One region of the Labrys sp. E2SS-1L genome, then DNA from elsewhere that is predicted to be linked to it. Evidence: predicted binding sites of a transcription regulator. Region 1 holds the regulator's gene; each other region holds the start of a gene.
What was found. The regulator LexA, encoded in region 1, represses DNA repair genes until DNA is damaged. The targets are predictions, from matches to a motif close to TGTTCNNNNTGTGTTCNG.

Region 1 (5,144 bases):
GAATGCTCAGACCGCAACCTTCGGCACATCCGGCGGCAGCGAGAATGTGAAAGGCTTCGAGATCGTGTGGGGCACCGCCGGCAACGACACCATCGTCGGCGGAGCGATAGCGGAAACACTGCACGGCAATGACGGCAACGACATTATCGCCGGCGGCGTTGGAGCCGACATCCTTTGGGGGGAGGGCGGCAACGACATCTTCAAACTGCTGGGCGTCAAGGACAGCGGATTGACCCGTGCGGCAACCGACACGATCATGGACTTCACCCAAGGCGAGGACAAAATCGACCTCAGTTTTCAGGAGTTCCACAGCCTGATCGCCAATAGCGATTTCACCGGCTCGTCGGGTGAACTGCGTTATATCTTCCAGGGTGGGCAGACCATGCTGCAGGGCGATATAAATGGTGACAAGAAGGCGGATTTTCAGATCGCGATCCAGGGCACGGTCAATTTGCAAAGCAGCGACATCATCGGCCTCACCTGAGCGTTGGCTGCATCGCGTCTGAGCGAGAAGGTGGCGGCCCCATGGGCCTCCGCCCGCAATTTTCGGGGTAACGATCGCGCGTTTTGAGGCGGTTACCCCGATCGTACCCGCCGTCTGGAAGGGGCCACCGCCACGCTAATTTCACCAGTATTTGCCGGTGGACATTGCTTCAGGAATGATGATGATCGCGTCTTTCGCGTCGCCAAGGGAAGTTTCATGAAAATCAGCGCCCGCAACCAGATCAAGGGCACGATCAAGAGCGTGACGAAGGGGCAGACGACCTCCCACATCCAGCTCGAGGTCAACGGCACCATCATTACTGCGTCGATCACCAATGAGGCCGTCGACGACCTCAATCTCAAGCCCGGCCAGAATGCCTATGCCGTCATCAAGGCCTCAGACGTCATGATTGCTGTCGACTGACCTGTCTTCCCGGTTCATGACGACCTTCGGCGGTGCTCGGGCGAATAGTGGTTCGAGCACTCCTGGTTGCCTGGTGTCGAGCGGATTAGCCTGCGATTCCGGAGGCTCTCTCAGGCAATCCGCAAGCCCAGTTCGGCCAGCAATTGGCCGGCCTGGCCTTTCGAGATCGTGGCGCCCTTGAAATAACGGGTGTCTGCCAGCTTCAGCCCGCCGAGATCGGCACCGCGCAAGTCGGCACCCTCGAAGCGAGCATCGACAAGATTGGCATCACGCAGACTGCATTCCTCGAAGATCGCCTCGCGAAAATCACATTGGCGCAAATCGGCCTGGGTGAAGTCGAGGCGACGCAGCACGCTCTTCCGGAAGGAAAAGGCCGGCAGCTTGGCCGACATCAGCAGAACTTCCTCGAAAACCAGCCCCAGCCCCGAGGTTTCGGAGAGGTCCGCCCCGGTCAGCTTGCAACCGGTAAAAGCCGTCGAGGCCGCCTTGGCGCGCCGGAAGCTGGTATTGCTGTAATCACCGGTGCGGAACGCCGCTTCCTCCAGGTCCGTGCCACGGAAATCGGCGCCGCTCGCTTTGCAGTTGCGCCAGAGTGTATTGGCAAGCCTGGCGCCGACCAGCTTGGCGTTTCTGAGCCTGCAGCGCTCGAAGGCCCAATGAGAGAGATCGAGACGCGAAAGATCGCACTCCTCCATCTCGCAATCGACGAGGGAATGCGGAAGCTTCGCCGCGAGCAGGTTTTCGACATCGCGGCGCCGCAAGCTGCAGTTCGCGATCGCGCGAAGCGCGTTCATAGCCGGCAAGCCACGATGTCGGCCACGCTCAATAGCGACGGAACAAACCGACCAGCTTGCCCTGGATCTGCACCCGGTCGGGCCCGAAGATACGGGTTTCATAGGCCGGATTGGCGGCCTCCAGTGCGATGGAGGCTCCGCGCTTGCGCAGGCGCTTGAGTGTCGCCTCCTCGTCGTCGATCAGTGCCACGACGATGTCGCCGGTATCGGCGTGGTCCTGGCGGCGGATAAGCACGGTGTCATTGTCGAAGATACCGGCTTCGATCATGGAATCGCCGCGCACTTCCAGGGCGAAATGATCGCCGGAGGACAACATTTCCGGCGTGACGCTGATGGTGTGGCTCTTGGACTGGATGGCGGAGACCGGCGTGCCGGCGGCGATACGCCCCATCACCGGGACGAGGACCGGCCGGCCGACCTCGTCGTCAATTTCAGGCCTGACGGGGCGAACCTTGCCGAGATTGCCCTCGATTACATTGGGGCGGAAACCACGCTGGGAAGAGGCGAGCGACAGGCCGCCACCGCTCGGCACCGCCGATTCGGGCAGGCGCACCACTTCCAGCGCACGGGCGCGGTTGGGCAGGCGCCGAATGAAGCCACGCTCCTCCAGCGCCATGATCAGGCGGTGAATGCCGGACTTGGACCTGAGGTCCAGTGCTTCCTTCATCTCATCGAAGGAAGGAGGCACACCCTGTTCCTTCAGGCGCTCATGAATGAACCGAAGCAATTCATGTTGTTTCTTGGTCAGCATGGCTATCCCGTCGTGGCGGCCGCGAATCACGGTGAAGGTGTAAACAAAACAAGAACAGTGCTACATGTTCCTACTGTGTTCTGCAACAATGAAGTTCAGGTTAAAGACGTGGTCAATAGCCGGCCGCACGGAGATCGATGATCTCGCAGGTCTCACCCGCCTTTGCTTCGGGTGCGAAGGGCGGCCGGATCACCAGGCAGTCGGCATGTTGCATCACGCTGACGAGCGACGAATCCTGCAGTGCCAATGGCTCTACCTTGAGGATGTCTGACGTATCGTCAAGCAGGAAGCGGGCCCGTATATAATCCTCGCGGACATCGTTGGCCGGCCAGGAGCGGGCAAAGACGGCCTTGCGGCGTGGCGGGCCGGCGTCGGAACGGCCAAGCAACGCGCGCAGCAGCGGCACCAGGAAGAGGACGCCGCAAACCACGGAGGAGACCGGATTGCCCGGCAGTCCGAGGATGTGCATGACGCCGAGCCGCCCATGCAGCAGCGGCTTGCCTGGCCGCATGGCAATCTTCCAGAAGCCGAGCCGCATGCCTTCGCGGGTCAGTGCGGTCTGGATCAGATCGTGATCGCCGACGGAGGCACCGCCGATAGTGACGAGCACATCGGCCTTTTCGGCGCGAGCTCGCTTGATGGCGGCTTCCAGGGCCGGGAAGTCGTCGCTGGCGATGCCGAGGTCGAGCACTTCGCCGCCTTCGGCCTCGACAAGGGCGCGGATGGCGAAGTTGTTGGAGGCAACGATCTGGTTCTCGCCGATGGCCTGGCCGGGCAATACCAGTTCGTCGCCGGTGGCGAGGATGGCGACCTTGGGGCGGCGGTGGACCGGCAGACCTGGGTGGTTCATGGCGGCGGCGAGGGCGATATCGCGGGGGCCGATGACGGTTCCAGGCCTCAGGGCCTCACGGCCTTCGGTAAAATCCAGTCCGCGGCCCCGGATATGCTGGCCGGGCTTGGCCGTGGCCTCCAGGATGACGCGATTGCCGTCGCGCCGGGTCTGTTCCTGGATCACCACGGTGTCGGCGCCGTCAGGTACGGGCGCGCCCGTAAAGATGCGCACGGCCTGGTTCTCGCCGACCCGACCGGCATAGCCATGCCCGGCGGCAGACTCGCCGATCAATTCGAGGCTGGCTCCCTGCTTGGCGTCATCCACGCGTACTGCATAGCCGTCCATGGCCGAGGCGTTGAAACCGGGCTGGGTTCTCAGCGCGGTGATGGCGGAAGCAAGCACGCGTCCGCGCGTGGCGTGCAGTGGCACGGTTTCGACAGGAAGCGGGGTGACGCCGGCAACCACCTTGGCCAGCGCGTCCGCGACGGGAAGCAGGCTCATGGATTTTCCTCCGCATGCCAATCGCCGGATTTGCCGCCGGACTTCTCTACGAGCCTGATCGCCTCGATGCGCATGCCCCGGTCGGCGGCTTTGACCATGTCATAGATGGTCAGGCAGGCGACGGAAACAGCGGTCAGCGCTTCCATCTCCACGCCGGTCTGACCCGCGACCTTGGCTGTCGCCCGCACCGTCAGACCGGGCAGAGCGGTGTCGGGCTCGATCTCGACGGCGACCTTGCTGAGGAGCAGCGGGTGGCAGAGCGGAATGAGTTCATGGGTTTTCTTGGCGGCCATGATACCGGCGATGCGGGCCGTGGCGCGAACATCACCTTTCTTGGCATCACCCGACAAGACGAGGTCGAGCGTCTCGCGCTGCATCACCACCCGCCCTTCGGCAATTGCGGTGCGGCTCGTCACGGCCTTTTGCGAAACATCGACCATGTTCGCCTCGCCGGAGGCGTCGAGATGGGTAAGGCTAGGATTCGTATTTTGCCGGCTCATGCCGCCTGGTCCACAGACAGCAGGGCACGCGTGGCGGCGGCGACGTCGGCCTGGCGCATCAGGCTCTCGCCCACCAGGAAGGTGTTCACATCAGCCTTCTGCAGGCGCTGGACGTCGCCGGGTGTGAAGATGCCGCTTTCGCCGACCAGGAGACGATCGCCGGGCACCAGCGGCGCCAGTGTCTCGGTCGTCTCCAGGCGGGTGACAAAGTCGTTGAGATCGCGATTGTTGATGCCGATCATGCCGACATCGAGCGTGAGGGACCGCTCGAGCTCGTCGTGATTGTGGATCTCGCACAGCACGTCGAGGGACCAGTCCTTGGCGGCCGCGATCAGCGCACGGGCTTCGGCGTCGGTGACGCTGGCCATGATCACCAGGATGCAGTCGGCACCCCAGGCTCTTGCTTCCACCACCTGGTAGGGATCGTAGAGGAAGTCCTTGCGCAAGGCGGGCAGCGATACCGCCGCACGTGCCGCGGTGAGGAACTCGGGCCGCCCCTGGAAGGAGGGCTCGTCGGTCAGCACGGAAAGACAGGCTGCTCCGCCGGCTTCATAGGCGCGGGCAAGTGCCGGAGGGTCGAAATCGGCGCGGATCAGGCCCTTGGACGGACTCGCCTTCTTGATCTCGGCAATCAAGGCAGTATTGCCGGCGTCGAGCTTGGCCTGCAGAGCTCTCTGGAAGCCCCGTACGGGACTGGCGCGGTCCGCCAGCTTGATCAGCTCCGGCAGCGGGCGTGCCGCCTTCGCTGCCTCGATCTCGCGGCGCTTATAGGCTTCGATCTTCTGGAGAATGGTGGCCATGGCACTCACGCGTTGGAAATTTCAACCAAACGGTTGAGCGTTGCTAGGGCCTTGCCCTT
Region 2 (5,144 bases), 290 kb from region 1:
AATGGGAGATCGGGCCGCGCCTGGAAAGCGCGACCCGGGGCGCGGAATCCCCCCGGCTCTTGGCTCCGCATGTCCGCGGGAAGCTGGAATGCAGGCGAGGGCGCCTGCCCAGGGGGTTATTCGGCTGCTTCGCCTCGGCGCCCCTGGGGGCGACGCTCCATCACCTCGCGCAGGAAACGCCCGGTATGGGAACGTGGCTCCCGGATGATCGCTTCCGGCGTGCCTTCGGCAACCACCTCGCCGCCGCCGTCGCCGCCCTCCGGCCCCATGTCAATGACCCAGTCGGCCGTCTTGATGACTTCGAGATTGTGCTCGATCACCACCACGGTATTGCCCTGGTCGACCAGTTCATGCAGCACTTCCAGCAGCTTGGCGACGTCGTGGAAATGCAGGCCCGTGGTCGGCTCGTCGAGGATGTAGAGCGTGCGCCCGGTCGAGCGACGCGACAATTCCTTGGAGAGCTTCACGCGCTGGGCTTCGCCGCCCGACAGGGTGGTCGCCTGCTGGCCGACCTTGACATAGCCCAGGCCGACCCGCGCCAGCGTTTCCATGGTGTTGCGGATGGTCGGCACGGCCTTGAAGAATTCGGCTCCTTCGTCGACCGTCATGTCGAGCACGTCGGCGATCGACTTGTTCTTGAAGCGCACGTCCAATGTCTCGCGATCGTACCGCTTGCCCTTGCAGACGTCGCAGGTGACGTAGACGTCGGGCAGGAAGTGCATCTCGATCTTGATGACGCCGTCGCCCTGGCAGGCCTCGCAGCGTCCGCCCTTGACGTTGAAGGAGAAGCGCCCCGGCAGGTAGCCGCGCGCCTTCGCCTCGGGCAAGCCCGCGAACCATTCGCGGATGGGCGTGAAGGCACCGGTATAAGTTGCGGGATTGGAGCGCGGGGTGCGGCCGATCGGCGACTGATCGATGTCGATGACCTTGTCGATCAGTTCCAGGCCGTCGAGCTTGTCATAGGGGGCAGGGTGCTCCAGCGCGCCGTTCAGCTTGCGGGCGACGGCCTTGTAGATGGTATCGATCAGCAGGGTCGACTTGCCACCGCCGGAAACGCCGGTAACGCAGGTGAACAAGCCGAGCGGCACCTCGACCGAGACATCCTTGAGATTGTTGCCGCGGGCGCCGGTGAGCTTCAGCGCCTTGCCCTTCTGCCGCCGGCGCCGTTCGGCCGGCATGGGGACCGAGAGCTGACCGGTCAGATATTTGCCGGTGAGGGAAGCCGGATTGGCCATCACCTCGGCCGGCGTGCCCTGGGCTACGACTCGCCCGCCATGCACGCCCGCGCCCGGACCGACATCGACGACATGATCGGCCTGCAGGATGGCATCCTCGTCATGCTCCACCACGATGACGGTGTTGCCGAGTTCGCGCAGGCGCCGCAGCGTTTCGAGCAGGCGCTCGTTGTCGCGCTGGTGCAGGCCGATGGAAGGCTCGTCCAGCACATAGAGCACGCCGCTGAGGCCGGATCCGATCTGCGAGGCGAGGCGGATGCGCTGGCTCTCACCGCCCGAGAGCGTACCGGAATTGCGGGCAAGCGTCAGGTAATCCAGGCCGACATCGACCAGGAAGCGCAGGCGCTCGCGAATCTCCTTGAGGATGCGGACAGCGATCTCGTTCTGCTTGGTGTTGAGCTCGGCCGGCAGCGCTTCGAACCAGTGCTGGGCCTGGCGCACCGACATCGCCGAGATCTCGCCGATATGCTTGTGCGTGACCTTTACCGCCAGGGATTCGGGCTTGAGGCGAAAGCCGGCGCAGGCCTTGCATGGCGTGTTCGCCATGAAGCGCGAAATGTCCTCGCGGGCCTGTTCGGAATCTGTCTCCTTCCAGCGCCGCTCCAGATTGGTCACCACGCCTTCGAAAGCCTTGCGGGTCTCATAGGAGCGCAGGCCGTCATCAAAGGAAAAGACGATCTGTTCCTCGCCCGAACCGTAGAGGAACACCTGCTGCACCTTTTCCGGCAGGTCCTTCCAGGGCGTGGTCACGCCGAATTTGTAATGTTTGGCGAGCGCGTCGACCGTCTGGCTGTAATAGGGGCTGGTCGACTTCGCCCAGGGCGCCAGCGCGCCCTTGCGCAGCGACAATGTCTCGTCAGGCACCACCAGCACGGGATCGACCGTCATCTCGGTGCCGATCCCGTCGCAGGACGGGCAGGCACCGAAGGGATTGTTGAAGGAGAACAGCCGCGGCTCGATCTCCGGAATGGTGAAGCCGGAGACGGGGCAGGCAAATTTCTGGCTGAATATCACGCGCTTGGGCGAGCCGTCGGCCTCCTTCTGGTCGGCGAGCTCGACCACGGCAATGCCGTCGGCGAGTTCGAGCGCCGTTTCGAAGGAGTCGGCCAGACGGCTGGCGATGTCGGCGCGCACCACGATGCGGTCCACCACCACGTCGAGGTCATGCTTGAGCTTCTTGTCGAGGGCAGGAGCGTCGGCGATCTCGTAGAAGGTGCCGTCGATCTTGACGCGCTGGAAGCCGCGCTTGAGGAAATCGGCGAGCTCCTTGCGGTATTCGCCCTTGCGCCCGCGCACGACGGGGGCGAGCAGGAACAGGCGGGTGCCTTCCGGCATAGCCATGACCCGGTCCACCATCTGGCTGACCGTCTGGCTTTCGATAGGCAGGCCGGTCGCCGGCGAATAGGGAATGCCGATGCGGGCCCAGAGCAAGCGCATATAGTCATAGATTTCGGTGACCGTCGCCACCGTCGAGCGCGGATTGCGCGATGTGGTCTTCTGCTCGATCGAGATGGCGGGCGACAGGCCGTCGATCTGGTCGACGTCCGGCTTCTGCATCATCTCGAGGAACTGGCGCGCATAGGCCGACAGGCTCTCGACATAGCGGCGCTGCCCTTCGGCATAGATGGTATCGAAGGCAAGCGACGACTTGCCCGAGCCGGAAAGGCCGGTAAAGACTACCAGCTTGTCGCGCGGGATTTCGAGATCGACATTCTTGAGATTGTGCTCGCGAGCGCCGCGCACGGTAATGAAGCGGCGATCGGCAGGCGATGGAACAGCGCTGCCGGAGGTGGGGCGGCCAGACATACGGACGATCCTGTGGGCTTTCAGCCTGAGATAGGCGCTTTGGCTCGCAAATTGAAGGAGGGTGTACGAAAAGACAAGAACAATTCGTGAACTTATCCGCAGAAATTAGCGGCGGCGCGCCAAGCCATACGCTATGCAGGCCGGATGATCGAGATCACACCAACTCTGTCCATCGATGAGCGCGAGATCGTCGAGGATTTCGTACGCTCCTCCGGCCCTGGCGGACAGAACGTCAACAAGCTGTCGACGGCGGTGCAATTGCGTTTCGACATCCGCACTTCGCCTTCACTCCCCAATGAGGTTGCGATCCGGGCCCAGAGGCTCGCCGGGCGCAAGCTGACGCAGGAAGGGGTTGTCGTCATTCTTGCCCAGCGTTTCCGCACCCAGGAGCGTAATCGCGAAGATGCCCGCGAGAGGCTGGTTGCGCTTCTGCGCGAGGCGGCGATGCCGCCACCGCCACCCCGCAAGGCGACCAAGCCCTCCAAAGCCGCCAAGGCGCGGCGGCTTGAGTCGAAATCGCGCCGCTCGAACGTCAAATCGCTACGCGGCAGCAAGATTTCGATGGATTGAGATCCGGAAGCGCGCCGCTACCGACCGCCATCATCCTGGCTCATGCCAGGATCAGCGCCTTCACCTCGTCCATCGTCTCGGCGATGTGATCGGCGCCGGCCGCTACCAGGGTTTCCTCGCTGGGGGGCATATGGTGCAGGCCGCCGACGAAGCCGATCGCCGTCATGCCCGCGGCCTTTGCTGCCTTGACGCCGACCACGCTGTCTTCGACCACGACGGTGTCGGCGGGATCCGCGCCGAGCGCCTTTGCCGCATGGAGAAACAGATCCGGCGCCGGTTTCCCCCGCGCCACCAGCTTCGCGCTAAAGATGTTGGGATAGACCAGTTCGAACAGGTTGGTGATGCTGAGGCCGAGACCAAGCTTGGCAGGTGGGCTGTTGGAGGCGACGCAAAAGGGCATAGGCAGGCTTTGGAGCACGTCGCGCACGCCTGGAATGGGTTCCAGACGCTCTACATAGGCCGCTCGCAGCATACTGCGCGTGGTTTCGGCATGGTTCGGCGGCAGCTTGAGTCCGAAATCGTGCTCGAAGCGCTCCTCCAAGGCCTCCTGGGTCAGACCGAGGAAACGCTGCATCACGTCATGCGCGGTGACTTTTACGCCGAGGGCCGACAAGGCCTCGGCCTCGACTTCGGCCGACAGGATCTCGCTGTCGACGAGAACACCATCGCAATCGAAAATCACCAGAGAGAAGGACATGGGAACCGCCTGATCCAAGAAGACGTGCAGAGGCCGGCGTGCCGCGATTCTTGTCAAGCCAGGTCCGAGCGGGGGGATGATGGCGCGTGGCCACGAGTTCCGGCAAGTTCTTTCCAACGATTCGAGGCTGCCATGTCCATCATCCCGTCGCTGAGCCGCGAAGAAAGCTGGATGCGCAAGTCCGCGCTCCATTATCTCGGCCAGCGATCGACCAGCGTCGCCAACCTCCGTCAGGTCCTGCAGCGAAGGGCACGCCGCAAATTGGGTCCGGAAGCTGACGTCGCCGACCTGATCGAGCGCACGATCGGCTATTGCCGGCAGCGCGGTTTCATCGACGACGCCAGTTTTGTGGAGGCACGCCTTCACGCCGGACGCAGCCGGGGCCTTTCGGCGCGCCGGATCGGCGCTGCCCTGGCTGCCAAGGGCGTCGATCGCACTTTGGTGACCGAGGCTCTTGCGGGAGAGGAAAGTGACGCAGCCGAAGAAAGGGCCGCTGCACGGCTGGCACAGCGCCGGCGCATCGGTCCCTGGCGCCGGACGGACAAGGAAGCCGAGATCGAACGGGAAATCGCTATATTGGCACGCGGTGGCTTTGCCGTTTCGCTGGCACGCCGCATCATCATCGCGGATCCCGACGAAATCCGCGCTCTTCTCGAGATTTGAAATCTTGCGTCTGCCGAGCGCAGCGTGTTTTGTATGATGAATACAGTCCTCTTGGCGGAATCGGCATGTTCGAACTTTTCTGGCGCGGCGTTGCGATTGGCGTTGGTGCAACGATCCTGATGGATCTATGGGCGATCCTGCTGCACAAATTCTTCGGTGAGAACCTGCCGAAC
Region 3 (5,144 bases), 2.3 Mb from region 1:
CCGGCCCTTTGGCACGAAGATGAGCCAATAGAGCGTGAAGAGCACCGGCACCACCCGGTGCAGGGCGATGTCGACGGGGACGGCGAGGCCCGTCAACTGCCGCAACCCGGCGAGAAGCACGGCATAGATCACGCCGACGATGACGATGTAGACGGTGACGGCCGCCCGGGTCGAGGGCCGGGTCAGGAATCCATCAGCCTCTCCGCGCAGGGCGCAGGCGGTGGCGACGACGGCCAGGATCACATTGGCCTGCAGCGTGAAATAGCTGAACACGGTGACGAGGCCGTCGAGCGCCGTCCGACCCTGTGCCATCACGAAGGACGTTACGATCCAGGCACGCAGAACGACGGCGAGCCAGGCCGTGACGGCGATCAGCGCCGCAAAAAGGCGTCCGGCTGCCTGGCTGCCCGTCATGAATCACCTCGATCGCTGCTGCGGCTGGCAACCCAGTCTAAAGCATCGAGCCGAAAAGTGGACGCCGGTTTCGCGAGAACGATGCGGCCACAATAACTTACGGCCTCGGCCGAGGCTGGCAAACCCGCAGCGGTCAATAGGGATCGCTGCGTTCGAGGATCTCCTGGCCCATCAGCACGCAGTCGCCCGGGATCTGGGCGTAGATCAGGCGCATGCGATACTCGCCCTTGTAGATCGAGCCCTCGACCTCGATCACATCGAAACGCCCCTTGCCGACCAGGGCGCCGACGGTACCGATCGCCTTGACGCTATCGGCATCGACGCGGGCGCGGTCGTCATTGTCGGAATGGAAAGCCAGCAGCTTGGTGGCCTGCTTCACCGCGGCATCGGCGCAGCGGGGGCGGGGAGCGGCCAGGGAAGCGGTGGTGCCGGCGAGCAAGGCAAGGGAGGCGAGAAGGACGGAAATGCGCATGACATGTCTCGGGTGAACATCGGCTGGGTGGTGTCTGCAGATAGCGGCTTGGCGGCCGCGTCGCCAGCGTGCCGATCAATCCACCCGGCTGCTGACATCCACGATCTCCTGGCCCAGCATGGTGCAGCGGCCCTGCGCATAAAGAATACGCACGCGATACCGCGCGCGATTGACGAAGCCGACCACCTCGATCACATCGAGGCGGTCACCGATCTCGGGGCGCTTGATCGGTGGCAGCACGCGGATCGGCAGTTCGCTCAAAAGAGCGTAATCGAGCGAAGTCCCGTAGTTGAAGGCGATCAAGGCTTTTGCCCTGCGTCCGGCATCTCCCATGCAGGGATGCTCCGCCGCCATCGCCAGGCCTGACGAGAAAGCTGGCGAGAAAGAAAGGGCAGCAGCGAGAAGCAAAAGGGAAGAGCGCAAGAGGATCACCTTTGAAGGAGTGGCGGATGCCATCGATAATCCGTCATTCTGCCGCTGATGGTGCGCTTTCGCTCACGCCAGCACCGTCGCCCTGTCCGTCCGCGCCCGGTAGCTCAGCGCCTCGGCGATGTGGATCCGGCCGACATCGGCCTCGCCGTCGAGATCGGCCAGGGTGCGCGAAACGCGCAGCACGCGGTGGAAACCGCGGGCGGACAGGCGCATGGCCTCCGAGGCGTCGCGCAACAGCTTGGTGGCGGCCGCATCGGGGCGGGCGACCTCCTCGACCACATTGACCGGCACGCTGGCATTGGTGGAGCCATCGGGCAGGCCAAGCGTGCGATAGCGCCGGGCGGCGCGGTCGCGGGCCTCGGCCACCCGGGTCGCCACCTCGGCCGACCCCTCGGCCGGCGGCGGCAGGATGAGATCGGCGGCGGAGACGGCGGGCACCTCGACGACGATGTCGATGCGGTCGAGCAGCGGGCCGGAGATGCGGGCCTGGTAGTCGGCGGCGCAGCGCTCCACCGGCCCACGCCGGCAGGCGAAGCCGGGATCGTTGGCCTTGCCGCAGCGGCACGGGTTCATCGCCGCGACGAGCTGGATCCGCGCGGGATAGGCAACGCGGGCATTGGCCCTGGCGATCACGGCCTCGCCCGATTCCAGCGGCTGGCGCAGGGCATCGAGGGTCTGCGGCGCGAATTCCGGCATCTCGTCGAGGAAGAGCACGCCGTGATGGGAGAGCGAGACTTCGCCCGGCCGGGCATGGATGCCGCCGCCGATCAGCGCCGCCATCGAGGCCGAATGATGGGGCGCGCGGAAGGGGCGCCGGCTGGTGAGTTCGCCACCGGCGAGCTGGCCAGCCACCGAATGGATCATCGAGATTTCCAGGAGCTCCGCCGGCACCAGGGGCGGCAGGATCGAGGGCAGCCTTGCCGCCAGCATCGACTTGCCAGAACCCGCCGGACCGATCATCAGGAGATTATGCGCGCCGGCTGCCGCCACCTCCAAGGCGCGCTTGGCGGTCTCCTGGCCCTTGATGTCCCTGAGATCGGGCAGGGTGGCCGGCGCCGCGGCGATGCGCGGCTGCGGGCGAGAGAGCAACTGCGTGCCCTTGAAATGATTGACCAGCTGGATCAGGGAGCGCGGGGCGAGAATGTCCATGTCGGGGCCGGCCCAGGCCGCTTCCGGACCGCAGGCGGCCGGGCAGATCAGGCCGAGCCCGCGGCCATTGGCGGCGACGGCCGATGGCAGCACGCCGGCGACCTTGGTGATGGTGCCGTCGAGGCCGAGCTCGCCCAGCACGCAGTAGCCCTCCAGCGCATCATGCGGAATGGCGCCGATGGCGGCCATCACCCCGAGCGCGATGGGCAGGTCGAAATGCGAGCCTTCCTTGGGCAGATCGGCCGGGGCGAGATTGACGGTGATGCGCTTGGCCGGCAGGGCCAGGCCGGCGGCGGTCAGGGCGGCGCGCACCCTTTCGCGCGCTTCCGACACCGCCTTGTCGGGCAGGCCGACGATGGTGAACACCACCGAACCGGTCATAATCTGGACCTGCACGTCGACCTGGCGCGCTTCCACGCCCTCGAATGCCACCGTCGCGACGCGCGATACCATCTCGTTCTCGTTTCCCCATCAACCCCGCCGACGATAGCGGGGAAGCGCGGCATCGCCAAGCAAAATGAGAACAAAACGTGACTATCGGTGCTCGACAGTTCGGTGAGCACCGAAACATTCGGCTGCGGTTCCAGCTAGGCAGGAGGGCATGAACAGCCTCGATGAGAACGGGAACGCGATGGCCGGCATGGCGAACATGGCAAACCAACCGGTGTTGCTTCTGGCGCTTTCTGCCCTTTGGGGAGCGTCCTACGCCTTTATCAAGGTCGGCGTCGAAACCATTCCACCGGTCACGCTGATCGCCGCCAGGACCCTGATTGCAGGAGCCATTCTCGTCGCCGTCCTCCGGCTGCGCGGGCTGGGATTGCCGGCGGATCGGCGGATATGGGAGCGCTTCGCTCTTCAGGCCTGCCTCAACAGCGTCGTGCCTTTCACCCTGATCGCCTGGGCCGAACAGACGACCGATGCGGGCCTTGCGACGATCCTGAATTCCACCTCGCCGATCTTCGCCTTCCTGCTGACGGCGGCGCTCACCCGCCACGAAGCCGTCACCGGCCGCAAGCTGTTCGGCGTTGCGGCAGGGCTGATCGGAACCTGCCTGATCGTCGGCGTGGAGGCGCTCGGCGGCTTCGGGCATGAAATGGGCGCGCAGCTCGCCATCGTCGCCGCCACGCTCTGCTATGCCGGCGCCGCGATCTTCAGCAAGTCCTTCAGGGGGCTCGATCCGATGATACCGGCCGCCGGCTCGCTGGTCTCTGGCGCGATGGTCCTGGTGCCGGCCAGTCTCATCGTCGATCGCCCCTGGACCTTGGCTCCCAGTGCCACTTCCGTGCTGGCTCTCCTTGCGCTTTCTGTTTTCTCGACGGCTGTGGCTTTCGTGATCTATTTCCGGCTCGTGCAAACGCTCGGTTCCGTCGGCACGACCGCACAGGCTTATCTTCGGGTGCCGATCGGTGTTGCGATCGGCGTCCTGTTTCTTGGAGAAACGTTATCCTCGACGGCTTGGGCGGGCCTGGCCTGTGTGGTCGTCGGTGTCGTCGCCATGACGATGCCAGCCCGAAAGCTCGGATGATAAGCCTCGCCTTGGCTCTTCAAGCCCATGCGATTCGAGGAATGGTGAGTCTGTCTCTCATAACCTTTCGGTTATGTCTGGCGGCCAACATACTATTTGTAGCGATTTCCGCCCTCTGCGACATTCCCCCAAGCTCTGCATCCTCTGCCGCCAAACAGGCCATGAGGAAAAACAAAAGAGACAGATTGGGGAGGCGCGCATGAAATTGTCATATGCCCTTGCGGTTATCGGAGCCTTGCTGTTGTCGGCCCTGGCGGCCGGCCCGCTCGCGGCAGCTCCGACTTCCTCGATGGAACCCAGGACCGGTCCTCAGGGGTCAGCCTTCTGGGACGACGTGCCCACCGAGGTGCCGGCCGGCGCCAAGCGCGGTGACATCTATTGGGTGCAGCAACGTTTCGACGCTCCAAAGGGCGCCAAGGCCTGGAACGTCGTCTATGTGACGGAAGGGGCCGATGGCAAGCTTACCTATGTGTCCGGCGAGATCTACCTGCCAGCCGCCTCCAGGAAGCAGCCTGGGCACCTCGTGCTCTGGAACCACGAAACGGCCGGCATGCAGGATAGCTGCGCGCCCTCCCGGCGCAGCCTCGTCGACAAATGGGGCATTCGCATCCCCGCCCTGGAGCAGATGCTGGACAAGGGCTTCGTGGTCGTCGCCAGCGACTACCAGGGGCTGGGCACGCCCGGCTCCACGGCCTATCTCAACGGCGCTGCCCAGGCCAAGGCCTCCCTGGACGCGGTACGCCTTGCCCAGACGTTTCCCGGCGCGGATGCCGGGCCGCGCTTCGTCGAATATGGCTGGTCGCAAGGCGGGCAGACATCGCTCTGGCTTGCCCATCTCCAGCAGGCCTACGCCCCCGAGCTCGAATTGCTCGGCGCGGGGGAAATCGCCCCGGCTTCCCGGCACTGGGATCTGACCGAATACGACCTGACCACGACAGCCACGGGTGGCTATTATATCTCCCGCATGGTCGGCCTGCGGGTCGGCCATCCCGAACTCGCGCTGCGGGATGTGCTGTCGACCGACGGACTGGAAATGCTCGAACATCTGAGCGCGGGCTGCTGGGCGATCGCGGAGAAGACGGAGGGGAAGCCGACCACGCTCTTCGCCAATCGCGATGGCCTGCAGCCGGGCAAGCCCTGGCGCCAATGGCT

Region 2: the regulator LexA is predicted to act here: its motif matches at 3,117-3,134, upstream of uvrA (excinuclease ABC subunit UvrA).
Region 3: the regulator LexA is predicted to act here: its motif matches at 2,976-2,993, upstream of ACIGJE_RS04080 (YifB family Mg chelatase-like AAA ATPase).

Annotation. Positions count from the first base shown of each region.
Region 1 covers NZ_CP172712.1:4,105,268-4,110,411, reverse strand. Annotated here, with positions in the region: gene ACIGJE_RS19260 (hypothetical protein) at 1-484, shown strand, start outside; gene ACIGJE_RS19255 (TOBE domain-containing protein) at 701-907, shown strand; gene ACIGJE_RS19250 (pentapeptide repeat-containing protein) at 1,018-1,701, opposite strand; gene lexA (transcriptional repressor LexA) at 1,730-2,452, opposite strand; gene ACIGJE_RS19240 (molybdopterin molybdotransferase MoeA) at 2,565-3,785, opposite strand; gene moaC (cyclic pyranopterin monophosphate synthase MoaC) at 3,782-4,285, opposite strand; gene trpC (indole-3-glycerol phosphate synthase TrpC) at 4,282-5,085, opposite strand; gene trpD (anthranilate phosphoribosyltransferase) at 5,091-5,144, opposite strand, start outside.
Region 2 covers NZ_CP172712.1:3,814,755-3,819,898, reverse strand. Annotated here, with positions in the region: gene uvrA (excinuclease ABC subunit UvrA) at 117-3,041, opposite strand; gene arfB (alternative ribosome rescue aminoacyl-tRNA hydrolase ArfB) at 3,186-3,611, shown strand; gene ACIGJE_RS17700 (HAD-IA family hydrolase) at 3,652-4,308, opposite strand; gene ACIGJE_RS17695 (regulatory protein RecX) at 4,441-4,971, shown strand; gene ACIGJE_RS17690 (DUF2938 domain-containing protein) at 5,037-5,144, shown strand, end outside.
Region 3 covers NZ_CP172712.1:881,932-887,075, forward strand. Annotated here, with positions in the region: gene ACIGJE_RS04060 (Pr6Pr family membrane protein) at 1-414, opposite strand, end outside; gene ACIGJE_RS04065 (hypothetical protein) at 548-886, opposite strand; gene ACIGJE_RS04070 (hypothetical protein) at 962-1,189, opposite strand; gene ACIGJE_RS04075 (hypothetical protein) at 1,176-1,367, shown strand; gene ACIGJE_RS04080 (YifB family Mg chelatase-like AAA ATPase) at 1,382-2,920, opposite strand; gene ACIGJE_RS04085 (DMT family transporter) at 3,069-3,992, shown strand; gene ACIGJE_RS04090 (lipase family protein) at 4,192-5,144, shown strand, end outside.